DNA from 4 places in the Pseudarthrobacter sp. NPDC058329 genome. Region 1 is predicted to be linked to each of the others. Evidence: riboswitches for the same ligand, from Rfam matches in the RefSeq annotation. Region 1 holds a riboswitch; each other region holds the start of a gene.
What was found. A riboswitch is a leader RNA that binds a small molecule or an ion and turns the genes downstream of it on or off. The one in region 1 is predicted to bind S-adenosylmethionine.

Region 1 (5,306 bases):
CCGCCGCCGCCTGCGGATAGAAGTCTGGATCGTCCTGGGTCTCTCCCTGGGCCAGTCCGCCGTGTACTCAGTGGTGCAGCTCCTGGACAAGATGACCCGGGCCCCGCTGGCGGAGGGCACTTCAACACTCAACCGCTCGCAGAGCACCCGTGAGTACTTTGACCTGACCTACCAACTGCTGGACATCATCTTTGCGCTGGTGCCCGTGCTGCTGGTGATCTACTTCCTCACCGACCACAGGCAGTCGGCCTCCGGCGACGGCAGCACTTCGGGTTCAGCTTTCCGAAAGCTCGGATTCAACTTTGAGCGCCCGGGCCGGGACCTGCTCCAGGGACTCGGGCTGGCGGCGCTGATCGGGATCCCATCCCTGGGGCTCTACGCCGCGGGCCGGGCCCTCGGCATCACCACCGCCATCATTCCCAGTGCACTCGACGCTTACTGGTGGACAGTTCCGGTGCTGATCCTGTCCGCGGTGCGCCATGCCGTGGTGGAGGAAGTCATCGTGGTGGGATACCTGTTGAACCGCTTCGGAAAGTTCGGCTGGAGCGTGCCGCTGTCCATCCTGGTGAGTTCGCTGCTCCGCGGCACGTACCACCTGTACCAGGGCTTCGGGCCCTTTATCGGCAATGTGGTCATGGGCGTCGTCTTCGCCTGGCTGTACACGCGCACGCGCCGGGTGATGCCCCTGGTAATCGCGCACGCCCTCCTGGACATCGTGGCGTTCGTCGGATTCAGCCTGTTTGGCAAGGCGGTAGGACTGGGCTAGCCGACCCCGGTGGTCGAGCCGGGCCAGTGGTGAGCCCGTCGAAACCCATGCTGGAACCCGGTGGTTGAGTTTGTGGGGTTTCGACATGCTCAACCGTTTAACCGTGGGCATGTAGGAACTGTTCCAGTCCTTCTTCTCCAGGGGAGAGCCCGATGTAGATGAAGTCCGGCGGATCACCGATGGCGGACTGCGGTTGGTGGGGCCAGTGGGGTGGTTCCCAGTCGTGGTGTTCGGGTTTGTAGTGGCGTCCGGTGGGTGAGGTCCAGCCGGGTGGCGCGTTCTGGGTAGTTGGTGTGGGGGTCCAGCCGCTGTTGTGTTTGAGGCGGTGGTGTTTAGGGCAGAGTTGAGCGAGGTTGCTGATGCCGGTGGTTCCGCCGTGGTGCCAGGCGGTGAGGTGGTCGGCCTCGTTGTCCAAGGAGGGGTTGTTGCAGCCGGGGAAGGTGCATTTGCCGTCCCGGAGTTGAAGTGCTTTCTTCATGGCTTTGGTCAGGCGGTAGCTGGTCCGGCCGATCTCCAGCGGCGCGCCGTCGCGCGGGTCCACGAGGACCCGGTGGAACGAGCTGGCCCCGTCCGCGAGGAGTTTTCGTGCCATGGAGGCCGGGATGGGGCCGTATCCGTCCAGCATTGCGGGTTCGCCGGTGAGGCCCAGCAGGGAGAACACGGGAACGGTGACCAGGACCTGCGCCCGGATCCCCGAGGACGGGCCCGCATCGGTTCCCGCAGCCGCAGAATCACCGAGGCCAGAGCCGGTGGTGCCACTGCCGCTGCTGGTGCCGCTGCCGAGAACCGCTGCGGCGAAAGTATCGGCCTTCAGTTGGGTGAGGGTGCGGGTTTCCTCCGGGCCCTGCATCCCGCGGGCCAGGGCGGTGAGCCGGTTCCAGCCCGCCACCGCCTGGTGGGCGGGCAGGCGGGCGGAGAGCCAGGCCATCCCGTCCTGGTCCGGCCGGTATTCCACCCGCCGGTCCGCGACGCCCTTGGCGTGGCGCTTCTCGATGGATTCGGCGTGGTGGCGTTCCCGCCAGGTCCGCGCTTTGTGGCGGAAGCGGTAGGCCGGGATCTCCCCGATCCGGGCAGCCGTGGCCGGCCGCGGGGTGTCCGGGCCCAGGAACTGGGCCTCCAGCGCCGCTGCCCCGGCCCGGTCAAGGCCCGCCGTTTCATCCACCATGACGAGGGCGTGCTGCCAGGAGATGGTTCCGGCCTGCAACGCCGACAGGGTCAGCGGCAACTCCCTGGCCAGGGCATGGGATGCGGCCAGGAACGAACCCGCCGCGCGGGGGCCGAGGGCCAGCAGGGCGCCGATTTCCGCGGCGATAGCCATCTCCTGCGCCTGCACCGGCGCGTCCGGCGGTGCCACAGCATCGGCGGTGTCCGTGTACTTCACCGCAGCCCGGGCCTTCAGACCCGCGAACCCGGCCTCGGCCACACGCGCCCCGGCAAGGATGTCCAGGCACCCATCCGCCAGCCCGGCCAGCGGATCAGCCTCCGAGAACGGCTCAGAACCACACCCGTCCACCTCAGCATTTAGCACAGCAAGGGCGGCGTTGATGTCGTCATACGCCTTTGCCACCGCCGCTGTGCCCATGAACCCATCATGACAAGGGGGTCAGACATTCCGGCGGGGATGCAATCCGGGCTCACAAAAAAATTCGGCCGCCATCGGCAGGTGACGCCGTTGTCACCTGCTGATGGCGGCCGAAGCTCAGGAGGGCAAAGAAGAGCACCTGCCCAACAGTCGGGGGCCGGGCAGGACTGCCCGGACTCCAGGAAGGATCAGATCGTGACAGCTCCGTTGGAGGTCTCGAACGTCACCGACAGGATGCCGGGGGTACCGTGCGGTGCCACCCACTCCACGGCGACGTCTTCCAACGGCTTTTCCACCGGCTCACCCAGCCATTCGGTGACCCGGGCTGCCGAACCGGCGATGGTCAGGCAGCTCATCTTCACGTTGCTGTCGTAGGCGTTGGAGGGGTGCAGGGAAGGATCGCCGTCCCACTTGAGCATGTAGGGAACCTGGGGGTCGGCAATCAAGCCCAGGATGCCGATCTGTTTCCAGACCAGTTCGCGGCCGTCCGGAAACTTGCGGTTGCCGTTGACTGCGGAGCGTCCCAGACGTTCCTCAAAGGGGGCCAGGTCGTCCACTTCGACGCACCAGCCCATCCAGCCGCCGCCGGCAGCAGACCGCGCACGCACTGCCTGCCCGAAGGGAGCCTTGTCCGAAGCGGGGTGGTCCAGGACCTCCACCACTTCGAGGTACTTGTGCCCCGCGAGCGGGATGATCATATTCCGGGTTCCGAACCGCGGGTGTACCCCGCCCTTGACTGCCTCAACGCCGAGGGCAGAGGAGATACGTTCGGTGGTGGCAGCCAGGCCATCGTGTTCACAGGCGTAAGAGACGTGATCCATGCGCATGGCAACATCTTGGCACTTTGTGATCGGGCTCTCAGCTAAGGGTACCCTTACTGGGATTTTGCCGTGGAAACCCTTCATGAACCCACCTGCCCCCGGGAAATCCTGAGGACTATGTTCGTCATAATCCTGTCGGGTGTTGTGTGCTCGTTCCTACACTGAGCTCAGGTCATGAGTGCCAGCGCCAAGCCCCGGCTCGCTGGCCGGCAACCCTCCATCCGCGGTGGGGTGCCCCGGGTGAGGACCTGGCTGTCCGGCAACGGCCGGATGGCAAGCGCGGCCCGCGGTGCTTCCAGCATGCCGGGCCATGTCAAAGGAGCCTTAGTTGTCCAACGGTTGGTCTTTCGAAACACGCCAGATCCACGCCGGGCAGGAGCCGGACGGCGCCACCGGTGCCCGTGCACTTCCTATCTACCAGACCACGTCCTTCGTGTTCCCCACGGCTGAGAGCGCCGCCAACCGCTTTGCCCTGGCCGAACTGGCGCCCATTTACACCAGGATCGGCAACCCCACGCAGGAGGCGGTGGAGCAACGGATCGCCAGCCTGGAGGGCGGCCTGGGAGCGCTGCTGCTCAGCTCCGGGCAGGCGGCGGAGACTTTCGCCATCCTGAACGTTGCCGAGGCGGGGGACCACATCGTCGCCAGCCCCAGCCTCTATGGGGGCACCTACAACCTCCTCGCCCACACCCTGAAGAAGTTCGGCATTTCAGTCACGTTCGTGGCGGACCCGGACAACCTGGACCAGTGGCGTAACGCAGTGCAGCCCAACACCAAGCTCTTCTTCGGCGAGGTGGTGTCCAACCCGCGGCAGGACGTCCTGGACATCGAAGGCGTGTCCGGGGTTGCGCATGACGCCGGAGTGCCCCTCATTGTGGACAACACCCTGTCCACCCCGTACTTGATCCGGCCGCTGGAATGGGGCGCGGACATCGTGGTGCACTCGGCCACCAAGTACTTGGGCGGCCACGGCTCGGCGATCGCCGGTGTGATCGTGGACTCCGGAAACTTCGACTTCGGCAAGGACCCTGCCAAATTCCCCGGCTTCAACACCCCGGACCCCACCTACAACGGGCTGGTGTACGCCCGCGACCTGGGCGCCGACGGTGCCTTGGGCGCCAACCTGTCGTACATCCTCAAAGCCAGGGTTCAGCTGCTGCGCGACCTTGGCTCGGCAGTATCGCCCTTCAACGCCTTCCTCATCGCCCAGGGGCTGGAGACGCTGAGCCTGCGGGTGGAGCGGCACGTGGCCAACGCCCTGGACGTGGCGCAGTGGCTGGAAGCGCGTGACGACGTCGAATCGGTCGCCTACGCCGGGCTGCCCTCCAGCCCCTGGTACGAGCGGGGCCGCAAATACGGCCCCAAAGGTACCGGCGCCATCGTGTCGTTCAACCTCGCCGGAGGTGCGGAGGCAGGCAAGCGCTTCGTGGACGCCTTGGAGCTGCACTCCCATGTGGCAAACATCGGTGACGTCCGTTCGCTGGTGATCCATCCGGCGTCGACCACCCACAGCCAGCTCTCACCGGAGCAGCAGGTGGTTGCCGGCGTGAACCCGGGTCTGGTGCGGATTTCGGTGGGGATCGAGCACATCGACGACATCCTGGCGGACCTCGAGGCAGGCTTCCGGGCCGCCAAGGGGGCCACCGGAGCCTAGCCCACCACGAGGGTGCCCAACGCGGCGGCAAGCCGGGAAAGTCACAACCAGTCACACTCTTGGCAGCAGGCAGGGGCTGTTTCGTACACTCGAAGCAGGTCATGAGTGCCAGTGACAGCCCCGGCTTGCTGGCCGGCAACCCTCCTTCCGCGGCGGGGTGCCCCGGGTGAAGACCTGGCCTGCCGGTCATACGACGGCGGGCAAGCGCGTAGAAGAGGTCTTGCCATGACGGTTACCGTCACCCGTACAACTGTCCCCGAACACGGGATTGTCCGCTATGCCTCCATCGGAGGCCTGCAGCTGGAGGCTGGCGGATACCTGCCGGACGTCACCCTCGCCTATGAAACCTGGGGCACCCTGAACGAGGACGGCAGCAACGCCGTCCTGATTGAACATGCGTTGACCGGCAGCACCCACGTGACCCGGGGCGACACCGAGGAGCCAGGCTGGTGGGAACAACTCGCGGGGCCGGGTGCGCCCGTG
Region 2 (5,306 bases), on a different contig from region 1:
CGAGGCGGGGAGTGGAGGACGTCATCGCCCGCGGGACGGGGGCAGCTGAACAGCGCCGCATCCGCGACAAGGCATTGGCCAGCTCATCGCCCGAAGACTTGGGCTTCAGCGCAGTGGTCAAGCACGCCATCGATGCGACCATGCGGGGTTCCCTGGATTTTTCGAAGGCCGATGGCGCTCCGGAACTTCTGCGGGTCCGCCAGGCCTGACATCTCCGCAGCTACGCGGTTGGACTACCTCATCTCAGATCAGGGGACGAAAGCGACTCCGTGAGCCAAAGGTGCCAGTGCGGAAACGGGTCCTTGGCAGTTCGTCGTCAGTAGGGCCAGGTCACCAGGGCCTTGGCCCCGGCGAGTTGTGCTTCCATCAGGGCCAGCCGCTCCAGCCGGATATCGATCTTCCGCTGCAATACATCAACGGCAGTACCGGAACCGTCAGCCGCAGCATCGAGCCGGGCATCACTCAGGACCAGCTCATCAAGGCCCGCAACGGAGGTATGAATACCCTCCATCGCGGCCGCTGCGCCCGTCCCGACTCCCATAAGAACATCATCTAATGGGGGTCTGACATTCTGAGGCCAACGTAGCGGGGAACACCCTGGCGGTACTTCATGTACGAATCTCCGAATAGGCCTGCCAGGCGTTCCTCCTCCCGCAGCACCTCCCGGTGCACCGCAGCGGACGCTGCCGGAAGGGCGGCCAGGATCCAACAGTTGCCCCGCATCAGGCCGATGCCAAGGTGCACCAGCGCCCATCCCACGTACATCGGGTTGCGCGAGAATGCGTAGGGCCCGGATGTAAGGAGGACGCCCGGCGTAGCAAGTCGCACGCCCCGGGCAGCAAACCAGGCCCAAACGACAAGGGTGCCACCGGCGCCCAGTGCAGCCAGGCCAGCTGCATGAAACAGTACGGGCACCCGGGCGGACGGAGCGGAAAGCCGTGATCGTACCAGCCGCTGAAGCACGGCGCCAGCGGCGATCCCCACCAGGTTCTGCTCCGGCAACGGAATGTTGGACAGGAGCCTTTCCCAGTCACTCGTGACAGCAGGTCCCGTCATGACCAACACGCCAACCAGTGCTAGACCTGCTTCAATGCCTGCTCAAGGTCGCCAATCAGGTCGTCCACGTTCTCCAGCCCAACCGAAAGCCGCACCACGCCGTCGCTCAGCCCGATGGCCGCCCGCCCCTCGGGACCCATGGCACGGTGCGTCGTGGTGGCCGGATGGGTGATGAGGGACTTGGAGTCGCCCAGGTTATTGGAGATGTCGATGATTCGCAGGCCATCCAGCAGCGCGAAGGCCGCCTCCTTGCCCGAGCGGCCGCCCGTCGTCGCAAGTTCCAGGGTGAGAACTGTCCCACCCGCACTCATCTGCTTCGCGGCGAGCTCGTATTGCGGATGTGACTTCAGGAGCGGGTACTTCACCCAGCTCACGGCAGGCTGCTGCTCCAGCCACTCGGCCAGTTGCAGGGCTGAAGCGGACGAGTGGTTAACGCGCAGGGCCATAGTCTCGAGGCCCTTGGTGAGCACCCACGCGTTAAAGGCGGACAACGACGGACCGGTGTGCCGCATGAGCTGCTTGACAGGGCCATCGATGAATTCCTTGGTGCCCAGGATAGCGCCGCCCAGCACCCGGCCCTGGCCGTCAATGTGTTTGGTGCCGGAGTAGACAATGACGTCCGCGCCGAGTTGCCCGCAGCGCTGCAGCAGGGGGGTGGCAAAGACATTGTCGACGACGACGGTGGCACCGGCTGCGTGCGCCAGTTCGCTGACCGCGGCGATGTCCACGATCTCCTGCATGGGGTTGGAGGGTGACTCAAAAAAGACGGCCGTGGTGGGCTGGGACAGGGCGTCACGCCACTGCTCCAGGTCCGGGCCGTCCACGAATACCGTCTCCACTCCCCAGCGCGGCAGGATCTCATTCAGGATCACAAAACAGGAACCGAAGAGCGAGCGGGCGGCCACCACACGGTCGCCGGCTGCCAGCAGGGCGCCCAGGGCGGTGAAGACCGCGGACATGCCGGACGCCGTCGCAAAGCACGCCTCGGTTCCCTCGAGGAGGCGGAGCCGCTCCTGGAAGGTGGCCACGGAGGGGTTGCCGTAACGGGAATAAACGAAGCGCTCGTCTTCACCCGTGAAGGCACGTTCCGCCGCGGCGGCAGATTCGTACACGAAGCCCGAGTTCAGGAACACAGCTTCGCTGGTCTCCTGGAAATTGGTGCGGTCCAATCCGCCGCGGACGGCCTGGGTGTCGGGGCTCCAGCCGGCGGCGTCTTCGTTGAAGGTCACTTAATTCTTCCCGAGATTGGTGGGCAGGCCGCGGTTCTTCCAGCCGTTGACGGTGCGTTCGCCGTAGCGGTCCGGCTCGCCCTCGAAGCCCTCCAGCACGTTATAAGAGGTGAATCCGGCCTGCGTGGCAGCAATCGCGGCCGCGACGGAACGCTGCCCGGAGCGGCACAGGAACACCAGCTCGGTCGAAGCATCCTCGGGCGCCTGCTGGGTCAGGTGGGTGATGAAATCCGGGTTGGGGATGCCGCCGGGGAACGTCCACTGGATGAACAGGGGATCGTTGTCCGTGGCCTTGGTGTCCGGGATGCCGATGTGGGCCCATTCGCCCTCGGTGCGCACATCCACCAGGATGGCGCCCTGCTCCAGCTTGTCCCACGCTTCCTGGGGCGTCAGGTCCCCTGCATAGCTCATGCGTGGCCCTCGCCGTCGAACTCAAGGTCTTCGCCTGCGGACTCAAGGTCATCCACCGCGGTGGCGACGGCGGCATCGGCTGATGCGATGGCAGCCGGAAGGACCAGGGCCTGTGCAACTATCACCTTGCCGCCGTTGGACGTTGCCGCCGGGCTGCCGTGCAGCACGTAGCCCTCGGCCAGGGCGGTCGAAATCCTTTCACAGAAAGACCTGTCATCCGGCCCGGTGACAAGCCGGTAGGAAAGTCTTTCTTCAAGGGCAGGTGCGTCAGACACGACGGATCTCCTTCTTTCACGCTTGCAACACGATTCGGTCGATATGCCGAGTATTCACCTGAGGCACCCCGCCGCGAAAGGAGGGTTGCCGACCGGCCAGTCAGGGCTTGGCGCCGATACTCATTACTCCCCAAAAACGTAACACTTGGCACGCGCGGCCGCAGCGCCGCCGTCGTCATGTTCCGTAACTGAACCCTTCCGGTCCGGGAGGGAGGCCATACGTCCGCAGCCAACCAGGTCCATGAAGGACGACGGCGACAGGCACCCCGGGGGGCAGGGGACCGATGCCTGCGACCTCCTGACATGCCGGATAAAGTTCTTGTGGGGCCGCCGCCCCGTCGTTGAAGCATCAGCCTTGGGGGTCCCATCAGCTCGTCATCAGCCGTCGCGCGAAAGATCCATCACCTTCCTTTGGTGCGCCGCGTGGCGGCCTTCCTGGCCGCCATACTGTTGGCAGTCCTGGCCGTGGTGCTGCCTGGCGGAGCGGCCCGGGCGGCAGATAGCTTTCCGGACGAGGGCAAGCCGTTGCTGGGCGCTGTCCTGGAATGGGGTGAGGACACCGCCGCCGGGTTCGCCGACCGCCTGGGTGCGTCGCCGGCGCTGTTGGGGCATGACATAGCCTTCCCGTTCCGCCCCTCAGAGGTAAACGACATCAGAGGCTTCCTGGAACAGTCAGGAGAGCAAGGCGCGCATGCCATGCTCACGGTGAAGCCGACGGTTCCGTTGGACCAGGTCACCGCTGAAGCCGCCGCATCATTTGCTGACGAAGTGGCGGAACGGACAGGCAACTTCAGGGGCCAGGTGCTGATCCGCTTTGCTCCGGACATGAATGCCAGCTGGGTGGAGTGGGGCCAGCAACCTTCCGCCTACCGGTCCGCTTTCCGGGCCGTAGCCGCCGCCTTCGAGGATACCGACGGCGGCCGTACCGCCATGGTGTGGGAGCCCTACCTGGGCAAGGACTACCCCTTTGGCCTGCACCGGAGCGCCCCCGCGCCGGGAAGCGAGGGCTTTGCCCTGCTCGATACCAATGGCGACGGCGCCTGGAACAGTTCGGACGCGGCCTACGAGCCCTACTATCCAGGGGACGACGCCGTGGACTGGGTGGGGCTGACCGCTTTCCATGACGACACGGCCGGCGGAGCGCCCATTAACACCGTTCCCCGTCAGGGCGAACTCCAGGAAATGCTCACGGCCTCAGGCGGCGAAAACTTCTACTCGACGTACGCGGCCCGGAAAAACAAGCCGTTCCTGCTGCAGACATCCGCTTTCTACAGCCCGAATTCGGGCGGAGCCCCGGAAGCCCAGGTCAAGTCCACGTGGTGGGACCAGGTCCTGGGGGCAGCCGGCTCCCCGGAGTTTGCCAAGACGGCCGCGGTGGTCTGGGATGAGCGGACGAGCACCCGTGACACCGGTGTGGCGAGCATCGACTGGCTGCTGACGGGGAACCCGGCCATTGCAGACGCCGCCCGGCAGAGGCTGGAAGCTTCCCCGTTGGTGACAGGTCCGGTCACTGAGGTTGCGGCGCACAGCGGGTATGTGCGGGCCAACACCCTTTCCGGGCCGGCATCCTGGACTGTGGGTGCGGCGCTGGTCATTCTCCTCGTGGCTCTGTGGCAGGTCCCCCGGCGCGTGAAGTGGGCAACAGCATGGGCCTACACGGACCCCTCCGCCAGGGATTCCCGGGTGGACTTCCTGCGTGGCATGGCCATCGTCTTTGTGGTGGTGAACCACCTGGGGATGACGTCACTGTTTCAGTTGCTCACGCAGGAAGCCGTGGGCTTTGTTTCCGGGGCGGAGCTTTTTGTGCTCTTCTCGGGCCTGGTGGTGGGCATGGTGTACGGGCCCAGGGTCAAAGAGGACTTCGGGACAGTGGTGGACCTGACCTCGCGGCGGGCCGGAAAGCTGTACCTCACGGCCCTGGTGGTTCTTATCGGCGTCTTCCTGATCTCCCTGCTGCCGATTTTCCGGACCGACACCCTCACCACCTTCGTGGACCAGGGCACCGGCGGGGCAGGGCATAACGGCGCCGGCCGCACCTACGACCTCTACGCCGGAATGGAGTCGCTGTTCCAGTTCCCCGTGCCGCCCCAGATCCTTCCAGCCATCCTGCTGCTGCAGTTCGGTCCCTGGCAGTTCAACGTCATGGGCCTCTACGTCGTCCTGCTCCTTGCCAGTCCATTGATCCTTGCCGCCCTCAACCGCGGCAAAGCCGGATGGGTACTGGCCGCCACCCTGGCCGTATACGCCGTCGGAGCGCTCACGCGCTTCCGGATCCTGCCCTCGCAGTTCGAGGATTCCTTCCCGCTGCTGGTGTGGCAGGTGCTGTTCGTCATCG
Region 3 (5,306 bases), on a different contig from region 1:
GGCCAGGAATCCGCCGTCAACATGGACAGCCTGCGGGTAGCCCAGCACCTTGAGCTTCTGCGCCACGGGGCCGGAGCCGTTGACGGAGCCGCAGAACACAACGATTTTCTGGTCGGTTCCGGTCACCTGCGGAAGCCTGGTGTCCGATTCCGGGCCGAAGTCCTGGGCCACGTTTTCGCGGTCCACCACAACGGCGCCGGGGACGCTTCCGGTGCTGGCCCGGCCGCCTTCGCTGCGAATATCGATCAGGAGGACGCCCTCCTCGATCAGTTGGGCTGCCTGTTCGGCGCTGATCAGCTGGGGGTCGACCGGGGTGTTCTGCTCGCTCATTGTGGTGCTCCTTCGGTAGGTGTGCTGGTGGGTGAAAGCAGTGTTCCGTCAGCCCAGGCCCCATGCCGCGGCCAGGAGTTCCTGGGAGCGGATGCGGTGCGCCTGGCTGTGGGCGATGGTGGTGATGAGGAGTTCGTCGGCGCCGGTGGCCCGCCGCAGGGAGCGCAGCCCCTCGGCCACCTGCGCGGGGTCGCCCACAAACCGGGTGTCCAGCCTGTCGCGGACCAGGTCCCTCTCGGCCGGTTCCAGCGGCGGGAGCCCGGCGGCGTCCTCCGGGGCCGGGTAGGGAATGGCGCCTTTGCCGGAGCGGATGCTGTGCACCCAGTGCTCGAATCCGGCCCCGACAGTGGCGGCCTCGGCCGCGGTGGGGGCCACCAGAACGTCAGCCGAGACTGCCACGTACGGCTTATCCAGAAGGCCGGACGGTTCAAAATGTGCCCGGTATTCTGCTACGGATTCGAGGACTGCCGAGGGCGCAACATGGTAGTTGGCCCCGTAGGGCAGCCCGAGCTTGCCGGCGAGCCGGGCGCTGGGTCCGGCGCTGGAACCGTGGATCCAGAACTGCGGAGGGTTGCCCTGCGCGGGGTGGATGGCCGTCGTCGCGCCTTCTTCCGCGCGGTAGGTCCCGGCGAAGAAGGCGATGATGTCCTGGACATCGTTCTCGAAATTGTCCACATCCCCGGGGACGCGGCCCAGCAGCCGGGCCTGAAGCTGGAACCGTTCCGGGAAGGCCCTGCCAAACAGCGGCCGCGGTGGCGGGACCACCAGCCCGTCCACAATCCGGTTTGCGGTGTCTGCCGGAGCGTCCGGAGCGGTGGCCGGTGCGCCGGCGGCATGGGGAAGCCCTGCCTTGGGTACCCCGGACCTCCCGAAGCCCAGGTCCACGCGGCCCGGGTGGAACGCTGCAATGGTGCCCACGTTCTCAGCCACCTGGATGGGTCGGTAGTTGCCCAGGATGGTGGCGGCCGTGCCAACGCGGATGGTGCTGGTAGCCGCTGCCACCAGGGCGGACAGCACGTGCGGAGCGGACCCGGCGACTCCTGCGCTCAGGTGGTGCTCGGCCAGCCAGAACCTCCTGTAGCCCAGCCGCTCGGCGGAGACGGCGAGATCGATGCTGTTCCGCAGCGCATCGGCGGCGGTGCTGCCGGCGGAGATCGGGCTGAGGTCGAGGACGGAGAGCGGAACCACGGGAGGCTTGGACATGGGATGACACTACGAATTTCCGCCTCGCCTCCGCACCCCGGCCGTCACCGGACTCAACCTCCCGAAATGCCAGGTAACGCAGGCCAAGACTGGTTCATAAATGACGGAATACAGCGCCCGTTGACGCCGCATTTCCGCCCTTGACGCTGCAAGACCAGCCGCTTGTGGAGCGCCCGCACGGACCCCTAGATTCAGTCGCAGGTCAAGAGACAGCACGCGAAGGACCGGCTGGTGCTGCGGCAACCCTCAGGCATTTTTATGGCGGGGTGCTCCGGAAACAGACCTGGCCGCAGCAGCGGCAAGCGAATGTCGTACCGGCCGTCCGCGGCCCGAACAGTAGGGGATCCATGCCTTCCACACCTCCACCCAGCCAGCGCTCCGCCGTGCTCGGCATCGAGCTCGACGGCGATGGCGCCCACCCGGCTGCGTGGCGCTTCGCCGCCCACGAGCCGGGAACGCTCCTGAGCGGAAGCCGTATCCGCGGGACCGTGCAGGCGGCGGACATCGCCGGCTTCCACCTGGCCACCTTCCGCGATTCCCGCACCACCGACACCGAGGGCACTGGTATCGCCGGCCGGATCGATGCCATCCAGCGGGCAGCCTTCAGCGCCCCGCTGACCCGGTCCATCGGCCTGGTCCCCGAAGCCGGCGTCCTCTACACCGAGCCGTTCCACGTGGCCACCCAGCTGGCCAGCCTGGACTACTCCTCACACGGCCGCGCCGGCTGGCTGGTCAATGTGGAGAACACCGTCCAGGAATCCCGGTCCGTGGGCAGGGACGCCATCGCGGAGGCGGACGTGCAGTCCGAGGCGCGGGACGTCGTCGAAACCGCACGCCGGCTCTGGGACTCCTGGGAGGACGACGCCGTCATCCGCGACGCGGCCGCCGGCCGGTACCTGGACGCGGACAAGCTGCACTACGCCGATTTTGAGGGCAGCCGGTTCTCGGTCAAGGGGCCCTCGATCATTCCCCGCCCGCTGCAGGGGCAGCTGCCGGTGTTCGCTGTTGCTGCGCTGCTGCCCGCCGTCGAAGCGGACGTGGCGCTCGTATCCGCCGCAACACTCGAGGGACTCGCTGCCGCCGCTGCATCAGCCCGCGAGGCAGGCGCGGCCCGCACCCTGGTGGAGCTCGACGTCGTGCTGGACTCCCGCGGCCGCCGCGCCGCGGACCGGCTCGAGGAGCTTGATGCCCACCAGCGCTGGACCGGCGGAGCCCGCTACGTGGGCAACGCCGCCGGATTGGTGGATCTCCTCGCAGCCCTGTTCAAGGACAGCGACGGCGTCCGGATCCACCCGGCGGTGCTGGACACCGAACTGCCGGAACTGGCAGCCGCGGTCCTGCCCGAACTGCGCCGCGCCAACATCATCACCGCACCCGCGCCGGGATGCACGCTGCGCGAATCCTTCGGCCTGACCCGCCCCGCCAACCGCTACGCCGCCGCCGCGGCCCACTAGGGAGAACCCTCATGAGCACTTCCCGCATCGACGGCGACGGCACCATCCAGTTCGGCGTCTTCTTCCAGGGCGTCAACCACACCACGGTCTGGCGTGCACCGGAAAGCGGCTCGCAGACCGACTTCGAATCCTTCCGGAGGGTGGCCCAGACCGCCGAGCGCGGCCTGTTCAGTGCCTTCTTCCTCGGCGAGGGACTGCGGCTGCGCGAACACCTGGGCAGGATCCACGAACTGGATGTCGCTGGCCGGCCGGACGCCCAAACGGCGCTCGCAGCACTTGCCGCGGTGACCACCAACATCGGCCTGGTGGCCACGCAGAACACCACCTACAACGACCCCGCGGACCTCGCCCACCGGCTGGCCAGCCTGGACCTGCTGTCCGGCGGCCGGGCCGCGTGGAACATCGTCACCACGGACAACGCCTGGACCGGGGCCAACTTCCGCCGCGGCGGGTTCCTGGCGCACGAGGACCGGTACGTCCGGGCCGAAGCGTTCGTCCAGACGGCCAAAGCCATCTGGGACTCCTGGGCTGACGGCGCAATCGCCGGGTCCCGCGAGTCCCGGAGGTGGCTGGCCGACGACGCCATCACGCAGGTACGTCGCCAGGACGCAAGCTTCGACGTCGAGGTCACCGGCAGGCTGCCGCGCTCCAGCCAGTACCATCCGGTGCTGTTCCAGGCCGGCGATTCAGCCGACGGGCGCGACTTTGCCGTCCGGAATGCGGACGTCATCTTCTCCCGCCACGCAGGGCTGGAACAGGCCAGGAAGTTCCGCGAGGACATCGTGGCACGGACGCTGAAGGCAGGCAGGCCGGCCGACGACGTCAAGATCTTCCCGGGCCAGGAATTCATCCTCGCGCCCACCGCCAAGGAAGCCGAGGAGAAGCACCAGTGGGTCCGCGAGCAGCAGGTCAGCCCGCAGACCGCCATCGCCTACCTCGAGCAGTTCTGGGGCCGGAAACTCACCGAATACGATCCCGACGGCCCGCTCCCGGACATCGACCCGGTGGTTGACGTCACCAACGCCACCCGCGGCAACGCCTTCCACGGCAAGAGCGCCAGGGAACTCGCCGCTGAATGGCGGGCCGAGGCCACGGAGAAGGGGCAGTCCATCCGGCAGTTCGTCTCCCAGCGCTCGGTCATTAACGGCCGCGGCCTGGTGGGATCTTACGACGACGTCGCGGACCTGCTCACCGAATACGCGCACTCCGGTGCCGTGGACGGGTTCAACATCACCCCCTGGATTGTCCCCACCGGCCTGGACGACATCGTCAACCACCTGGTGCCCCGGCTCCAGGAACGCGGCGTGTACCGCACCGAATACCCGGGCACCAACCTCCGCGAAAACCTGGGCCTCCGCGCCCCTCTCACCCACCGGCGCGGCGACCTGTCGCCTGCCCGCCGCCAAGAAAGCGAAGACGTAGCATGAACCGCCTGAACCCCTCCGGAACCTCGACGTTCCGCAGCGCCCGGAAGTCCGCCGTCGTGGTGGCCTTCCTGGGCGCGGCGTCCCTCCTGCTGTCCTCGTGCGCAGGAGCGGCCGACGCCGGATCGCAGCAAAGTGCCGACGCCACCCCGGCGGCGGGCGGCAACCTGAACTTCGCCGTCTCGGTGGACCGCGGCTGCATCGATCCGCAGCAGGTGGGCAACAACGACGCCATCGCGATCGCCCGGCAGACAGTGGCATCCCTGACCTCGCAGGATTCGTCCACGGGCGAGATTGTCCCGTGGCTGGCCGAGAAGTTCGAGGCCAACGCGGACGCCACCAGCTTCACCTTCACGCTCCGTGACGGCGCAACCTTCGCTGACGGAGCGCCCATTGATGCGGCGTCGGTGAAGACGAACTTCGAGGCCATCAAGGCACTGGGCGCCAAGGCAACCCTGGGATCCACCTACCTCAGCGACGTCACGGCCGTCACGGTCAAGGACGCCAGGACGGTGGTAGTGGACTTCTCCAAGCCGAATGCCCAGTTCCTGCAGGCCACGTCCACGTTCACGCTGGGACTGCTGTCCCCGGCGTCGGCCGCCCTGAGTGAAGCCGACCGCTGCGCCGGCAAGTTCTCCGGCTCCGGGCCGTTCACGGTGCAGAGCTACACGGTGGACAAGGAAGCGGTCCTGGCGCGCCGGGCCGGTTACGCCTGGCCGGCGTCCACGAACAGCAACAAGGGCGAGGCGTACCTTGATACCGTCACGTTCAAAATCATCCCGGAGGCGGGCAACCGCACCGGCAGCCTGCAGTCCGGCCAGATCGACGCCACCGCGGCAATCTCGGCCGCGGACGCCAAGCTCTTCGACGGCAACGGCTTCTGGAACGAAACCCG
Region 4 (5,306 bases), on a different contig from region 1:
CCCGGGATAGTGCGCCCGTAACTGTTCGAGCATGTCAGCAGAGGGATCCAACGCAGTGACGGACAGGCCCAGGTCCAGCAGCAGTGCGGTGAACTTGCCGGTGCCGGCTCCGGCGTCGAGGGCATCGGCGGCGCCCGGGGGAACCAGCCATTGGGCTGTTTCTTTTGGATAGCCCGGGCGGACCCGCTGGTAGTGCCGGCCGCCGTCCTGGAAGCTCTGGCCGAGCTCCCGGCGCCGTCCATGATCAAGCTTGGGGCCACCCCGTACCACGCGTGGCCTCCTTCGTCTGATGCCCTTGGGTATCCTTCGAATTTACCGCAAGTGTTCAGTCATCGATGCAGGGGGCAGCGCCGGCGGTTCCGGGAGTGTTGGGTGCCCAGTGCGGGTAGGTCCGCGTGTCGTTGGCGGGAACCCAGCGTCCTGCGTCCACGACGTAGTCCCACCCCAGGCCATCGCGGCGCAGCGACTCTATGCCGGCAAGGAGCCGTTCTGCATCCTCGAGGCGCGAGCCGACGCCGAAGCTGGCACGGAGGGAACCGGAGGGAAGCCCGAGCCGCTTCAGCAGCGGGTGGGCGCAGAAGCGGCCGTCGCGGAGGCCAACACCGTGCTCAGCGGAAAGGTAAGCCGCCACCAGCCCGGCGTCGTAGCCTTCCACCGAGAAGTTGACCACGCCGATGGTGTCCGTGTCCGGGTTGGTGTCCTTGAAGATCTGGTGGACGGTCACGCCGTCGATCTTCTGCAGGCCCTCGACGAGGAAGGAACGGATGGCGGATTCGTGGGCGTGCCACTGGTCCTGGTTAAGCCCGGCAATCACCTGGGTGGCGCGTGCCAGGGTAGCTGCGCCAAGCACGTTCGGTGAGCCCCCCTCGTGGCGGGCCGGGCCGGTGGCCCAGCTGACGTCGTCGAGCCTTGCTTCCTTGACGGCACCGCCGCCGGCGAGGTGCGGGGTCCCGGCGTCGAGCCAGTCCGGGCGGCCCACCAGCACGCCGGCACCAAACGGGGCGTAGAGCTTGTGGCCGGAGAAGGCGAGGTAGTCCACGCCATCCGCGGCGATGTTGACGCGGCGGTGCGGCGCCAGCTGGGCGGCGTCCACCACAATCCGTGCACCGTGTTCGTGGGCGAGCTCGGCCAGGGCGCGGATGGGGAGGATCTCACCGGTGACGTTTGAGGCGCCGGTGACAGCGAGCAGGCTCACACCGCCCTGCTGCAGTTCAGCGCGGACGGATGCGATGGTGCCCGTGATGGTGTCAGCGGCAACGATGCTGCGGTGTGGGACGCCCTGCCAGGGCAGCAGGTTCGCGTGGTGTTCGATGTCCAGGTACAGCACGTCGCCGTCGGGCCGGCCGTCCGTTGCGGGCAGGCAGCCCGCCAGCAGGTTGAGCGAATCGGTGGTGTTCCGGGTGAAAATCACCGAATCGTCCGGGCGGCCGCCCACGAACTCGCGGACGATGTTGCGCGCATTTTCGTACACGGAGGTGCTGATCTGGGATGCGTAGCCGGCGCCGCGGTGGACGCTGGCGTAGAACGGCAGGATCTCATTGAGGTAGGCCGAAACCACCGAGAGAGCCGGAGCGGAGGCGCCGTAGTCGAGGTTGGCGTACCGGACGTGGTCGCCGGAAATCAGCGGTGCCTGGATTTCAGCGCCGGTGACGGCTGAGAGCGGCCGGCCGGCGACGGCCCGGCGGGCATCAAAGAGGGCAGCGCCATCAGGCTGGACGGTTTCAGGCTGGAGAGCGGCGTTGGGGGAGACGGTGGCAGTAGTCACGGCAGACCTCACTTCGAAAGGACCCCCTGTACCGGGAATCCGCGCTTGCCGCATCCGTTCCGGACCGGCCTGGTCGTCACCCGGGGCACCCCACCGCGGTTGGAGGGTTGCCGGCCAGCAAACCGGGGTTTCGCGCTGGCACTCGTGACCTGGTTAAGAGCGTAGGACATGGGGCAGGAAGGTTTGAAGCCGGCCCGATTGTTAAGCGGTTTGTTACGCGTCCGCTGAAAAGGGCTGCTTTCACCGAAGATACGACGGCGGGCGCCTCCTTTGGGAGGCACCCGCCGCTGATTGTTCGGTGTAGGGACTTAGAGAAGATCATCCAGGTCCGGGTTCAGCCGCCGAAGAACCTCAGAGTGCAGGATGGAATTCGTGGCCAGGGCGTTGCCGCCGAATGGGCCATCCTCCCCCTCCAGGGAGGTGAAGCGGCCGCCCGCTTCAACCACGATCGGCACGAGAGCGGCCATGTCGTACAGGTTGAGTTCGGGTTCGCAGGCGATGTCCACAGAGCCCTCTGCCACCATGCAGTAGGACCAGAAATCGCCGTACGCGCGGGTCCGCCACACGTCCTCGGTGAGGCCCAGGAAGTTGTCCAGGTTCCCGCGTTCCTTCCAGCCGCCCAGGCTGGAGTAGGACAGCGAAGCGTCGGACAGGTTGGCGACATTTGAGACGCGCAGCCGGGTGGCAGCGGCGAGCGAGCGTCCCATGTAGGCGCCCATTCCCTTAGCCGCCCACCACCGCTTGCCGAGGGCCGGCGCGCTCACCACGCCAACAACGGGTTCGCCTTCATCCACCAGCGCGATCAGGGTGGCCCAGACGGGGACGCCGCGGACGAAATTCTTGGTGCCGTCAATGGGATCGATGATCCAGCGGCGGGACCCGTGGCCGGTGCTCCCGAACTCTTCCCCGAGCACGGCGTCACGCGGACGGGAACGCGACAACTGGCCGCGGATGGCCTCTTCCGCGGCCTTGTCCGCGTCGGTGACCGGTGTGAGGTCAGGCTTGGTCTCCACCTTGAGGTCCTGGGCTTTGAAGCGGCTCATGGTCTGGTCATCAACAGAATCTGCCAGCACGTGGGCCAGGCGCAGGTCATCGTTGTAGCTTGAAGCGGGTTGGATCATGGTTCCAAACTACCGTCTGCGCGCTGATCTGCTGGGAGATCGGCACCGTCAGTTGACGCTGCCCAGTTCCTTGGCCTCCTGGGCCTCCAGGCGGGGGTCGGTGCCCAGCAGGCGCCGCAGGGAGGCCAGCCGTGCTTCTCCGGTGGCGCCGGCATGGCCGCCGCCAACCCAGGCGTCCAGTCCGCAGTTCACCGCGGTGGCGGTGTGCTTGCAGCCGCGTTCGCAGTCCTCGATGCCGGGGGAGAGGTCGGGGAAGGAGCGCAGGATCCGGTCCGGGTCCACGTGGGCCAGGCCGAAGGAGCGGATGCCCGGAGTGTCGATGATCCAACTGCCCGCCGGGGCCTCGGTCAGCCTCAATGCCAGCGCAGACGACGACGTGTGGCGCCCCCGCCCTGTCACGGCGTTGACCCCGCCGGTGGCGCGTTCCGCTCCGGTCAGCGCGTTCACCATGGTGGATTTGCCCACGCCCGAGTGGCCGAGCATCACAGTTACTTTTCCGTCCAGGTGATCACGCAACTCCGCGACGGCCGTGCTGTCCAGCCGTGCGGAGAGTCCGTCATCGGAGCGGGCATCGATGCCTGAAGCGCTGGAATCGGCAGTGCGGCTGATGATCACTGGAAAGTCCAGGTGCGTGTAGTTGGACAGCAGGTCCGCCGGATCCTTGACGTCGGCCTTGGTGACCAGGAGGATCGGCTCGATTCCGGCGTCGTAGGCTGCCACCAGGGCGCGGTCAATGAAGCCGGTACGCGGCTCGGGATTGGCGGCAGCCACCACAATCACCAGCTGGTCCGCGTTGGCCACCACAGCCCTCTCCACCGGATCCGTATCATCTGCGCTGCGGCGCAGCAGCGTCCGGCGGTCCTGGATCCTGACCAGCCGTGCCAGGGTATCCGGTTCACCGGAGACATCGCCCACAAGGGAGACGAAATCTCCGGCCACCACCGGGTTGCGGCGAAGTTCGCGTGCCCTTGCGGCGATGACCACACGTTCGTTGCCGGAGTCCTCGCCCACCACTGCCGTGTACCTGCCGCGGTCAACGGTGATGATGCGTCCGGTCACGGCGTCGTCGTGGCTGGGCCGGTCCTTGGTGCGGGGGCGGGAGCCCTTTTTGCTGGGCCGGATGCGGACATCCGATTCGTCCCAGGAATCAGTGCTCCGCGCCACCGCTGGACCCCTCCACGCCGGCATGGGCGGGGCCGGCCTGGGCCAGCATGTCTGCCCACAGTTGGGGAAAGTCCGGCATGGTTTTTGCGGTGGTGGCGATGTCCTCCACCTGCACCCCCTCCACTGCCAGGCCAAGAATGGCGCCGGCGGTGGCCATGCGGTGGTCGGCGTAACTGCGGACGACGCCGGCATGCAGCTTGGCCGGCCGAATCACCAGCCCGTCGCTGGTCTCCTCGGCATCACCGCCAAGGCGGTTGATCTCGGCGACCAGGGCAGCGAGCCTGTCAGTCTCGTGGCCGCGCAGGTGCGCAATGCCGCTGAGCCGGGAGGGTCCGCTGGCCAAAGCACACAGCGCGGCGACCGTGGGGGCGAGCTCGCTGGTGTCCGCGAAATCGGCGCCCTTGATTTCCGGACCGCCCGTTACCGTCAGGACGCCGTCAATGAGGGTGACCTCCGCGCCCATGCTGGCAAGGATGGTCCGCCATAGATCTCCTACCTGCTGCGTCTCTTCGGGCCAACCGGGAATCCGGACCGTTCCACCGGACGCCAGGGCAGCGGCAAGGAAGGGCCCGGCGTTGGACAGGTCCTGCTCAATCCGCTGGTCGAACGCGCGGATGGGTCCCGGGGCAACAACCCAGTGGTTGGGAACCGAATCGTCAACAACCACACCGGCTCCGCGCAGGACGGCCACCGTCATGTTGATGTGGTCCAGGCTTGGCACCGGCTTTCCGACGTGCTCAAGATGCAGGCCTTCGCTGAACCGTGCCCCCACAAGGAGGAGTGCTGAGACGAACTGTGAGGAGGCGCTGGCATCGATCACCAGGTGGCCGCCACGCACCTCTCCGGTACCTTCCACAACAAACGGCAACGACGCCGGCGCGCTGCCGTCTTCGGCGTTGACCGCCACCCCCAGCGCCTTGAGGGCTTCGATGATCGTTCCCATCGGCCGCTTCCGGGCGTGGGGGTCGCCGTCGAAAACGCTCGTGCCGTTGCGCAGCGCCGCCAGCGGCGGAACGAACCGCATCACCGTTCCAGCCAGGCCGCAGTCGATCCTGGTGGAGGACGCCGCCGCACCCGCCGCGGGCGGGATAACTTCCAGGTCCGGACCAAACACGCCGTCCCCCGGCACCTCCGTGATGGTGGCACCGAGCTGGCGGAGCGCATCGATCATCAACGCCGAATCCCTGGAATGCAGTGGCGCACGCAGGCGCGACGGGCCATCGGCCAGCGCCGCGAGCACCAGATACCGGTTGGTC

Region 2: another riboswitch for S-adenosylmethionine. It lies ahead of ACFVYC_RS05740 (DUF1737 domain-containing protein); the one in region 1 lies ahead of ACFVYC_RS15965 (bifunctional o-acetylhomoserine/o-acetylserine sulfhydrylase).
Region 3: another riboswitch for S-adenosylmethionine. It lies ahead of ACFVYC_RS20765 (LLM class flavin-dependent oxidoreductase); the one in region 1 lies ahead of ACFVYC_RS15965 (bifunctional o-acetylhomoserine/o-acetylserine sulfhydrylase).
Region 4: another riboswitch for S-adenosylmethionine. It lies ahead of ACFVYC_RS02065 (aminotransferase class V-fold PLP-dependent enzyme); the one in region 1 lies ahead of ACFVYC_RS15965 (bifunctional o-acetylhomoserine/o-acetylserine sulfhydrylase).

What each region holds. Positions count from the first base shown of each region.
Region 1 is NZ_JBHVZR010000013.1:40,562-45,867, forward strand. It holds gene ACFVYC_RS15950 (CPBP family intramembrane glutamic endopeptidase) at 1-766, shown strand, start outside; gene ACFVYC_RS15955 (DUF222 domain-containing protein) at 864-2,348, opposite strand; gene ACFVYC_RS15960 (VOC family protein) at 2,537-3,175, opposite strand; SAM riboswitch class IV at 3,340-3,455, shown strand; gene ACFVYC_RS15965 (bifunctional o-acetylhomoserine/o-acetylserine sulfhydrylase) at 3,498-4,823, shown strand; SAM riboswitch class IV at 4,921-5,036, shown strand; gene ACFVYC_RS15970 (homoserine O-acetyltransferase) at 5,049-5,306, shown strand, end outside.
Region 2 is NZ_JBHVZR010000002.1:273,753-279,058, reverse strand. It holds gene ACFVYC_RS05765 (glutamate--cysteine ligase) at 1-209, shown strand, start outside; gene ACFVYC_RS05760 (hypothetical protein) at 317-541, opposite strand; gene ACFVYC_RS05755 (methyltransferase family protein) at 553-1,056, opposite strand; gene ACFVYC_RS05750 (O-succinylhomoserine sulfhydrylase) at 1,077-2,285, opposite strand; gene ACFVYC_RS05745 (rhodanese-like domain-containing protein) at 2,286-2,696, opposite strand; gene ACFVYC_RS05740 (DUF1737 domain-containing protein) at 2,693-2,971, opposite strand; SAM riboswitch class IV at 2,985-3,099, opposite strand; gene opgC (OpgC domain-containing protein) at 3,395-5,306, shown strand, end outside.
Region 3 is NZ_JBHVZR010000023.1:42,432-47,737, forward strand. It holds gene ACFVYC_RS20755 (rhodanese-like domain-containing protein) at 1-330, opposite strand, end outside; gene ACFVYC_RS20760 (LLM class flavin-dependent oxidoreductase) at 379-1,533, opposite strand; SAM riboswitch class IV at 1,734-1,844, shown strand; gene ACFVYC_RS20765 (LLM class flavin-dependent oxidoreductase) at 1,881-2,987, shown strand; gene ACFVYC_RS20770 (NtaA/DmoA family FMN-dependent monooxygenase) at 2,999-4,414, shown strand; gene ACFVYC_RS20775 (ABC transporter substrate-binding protein) at 4,411-5,306, shown strand, end outside.
Region 4 is NZ_JBHVZR010000001.1:435,833-441,138, forward strand. It holds gene ACFVYC_RS02060 (class I SAM-dependent methyltransferase) at 1-270, opposite strand, end outside; gene ACFVYC_RS02065 (aminotransferase class V-fold PLP-dependent enzyme) at 326-1,765, opposite strand; SAM riboswitch class IV at 1,802-1,915, opposite strand; gene hisN (histidinol-phosphatase) at 2,074-2,886, opposite strand; gene ACFVYC_RS02075 (ribosome small subunit-dependent GTPase A) at 2,935-4,050, opposite strand; gene aroA (3-phosphoshikimate 1-carboxyvinyltransferase) at 4,034-5,306, opposite strand, start outside.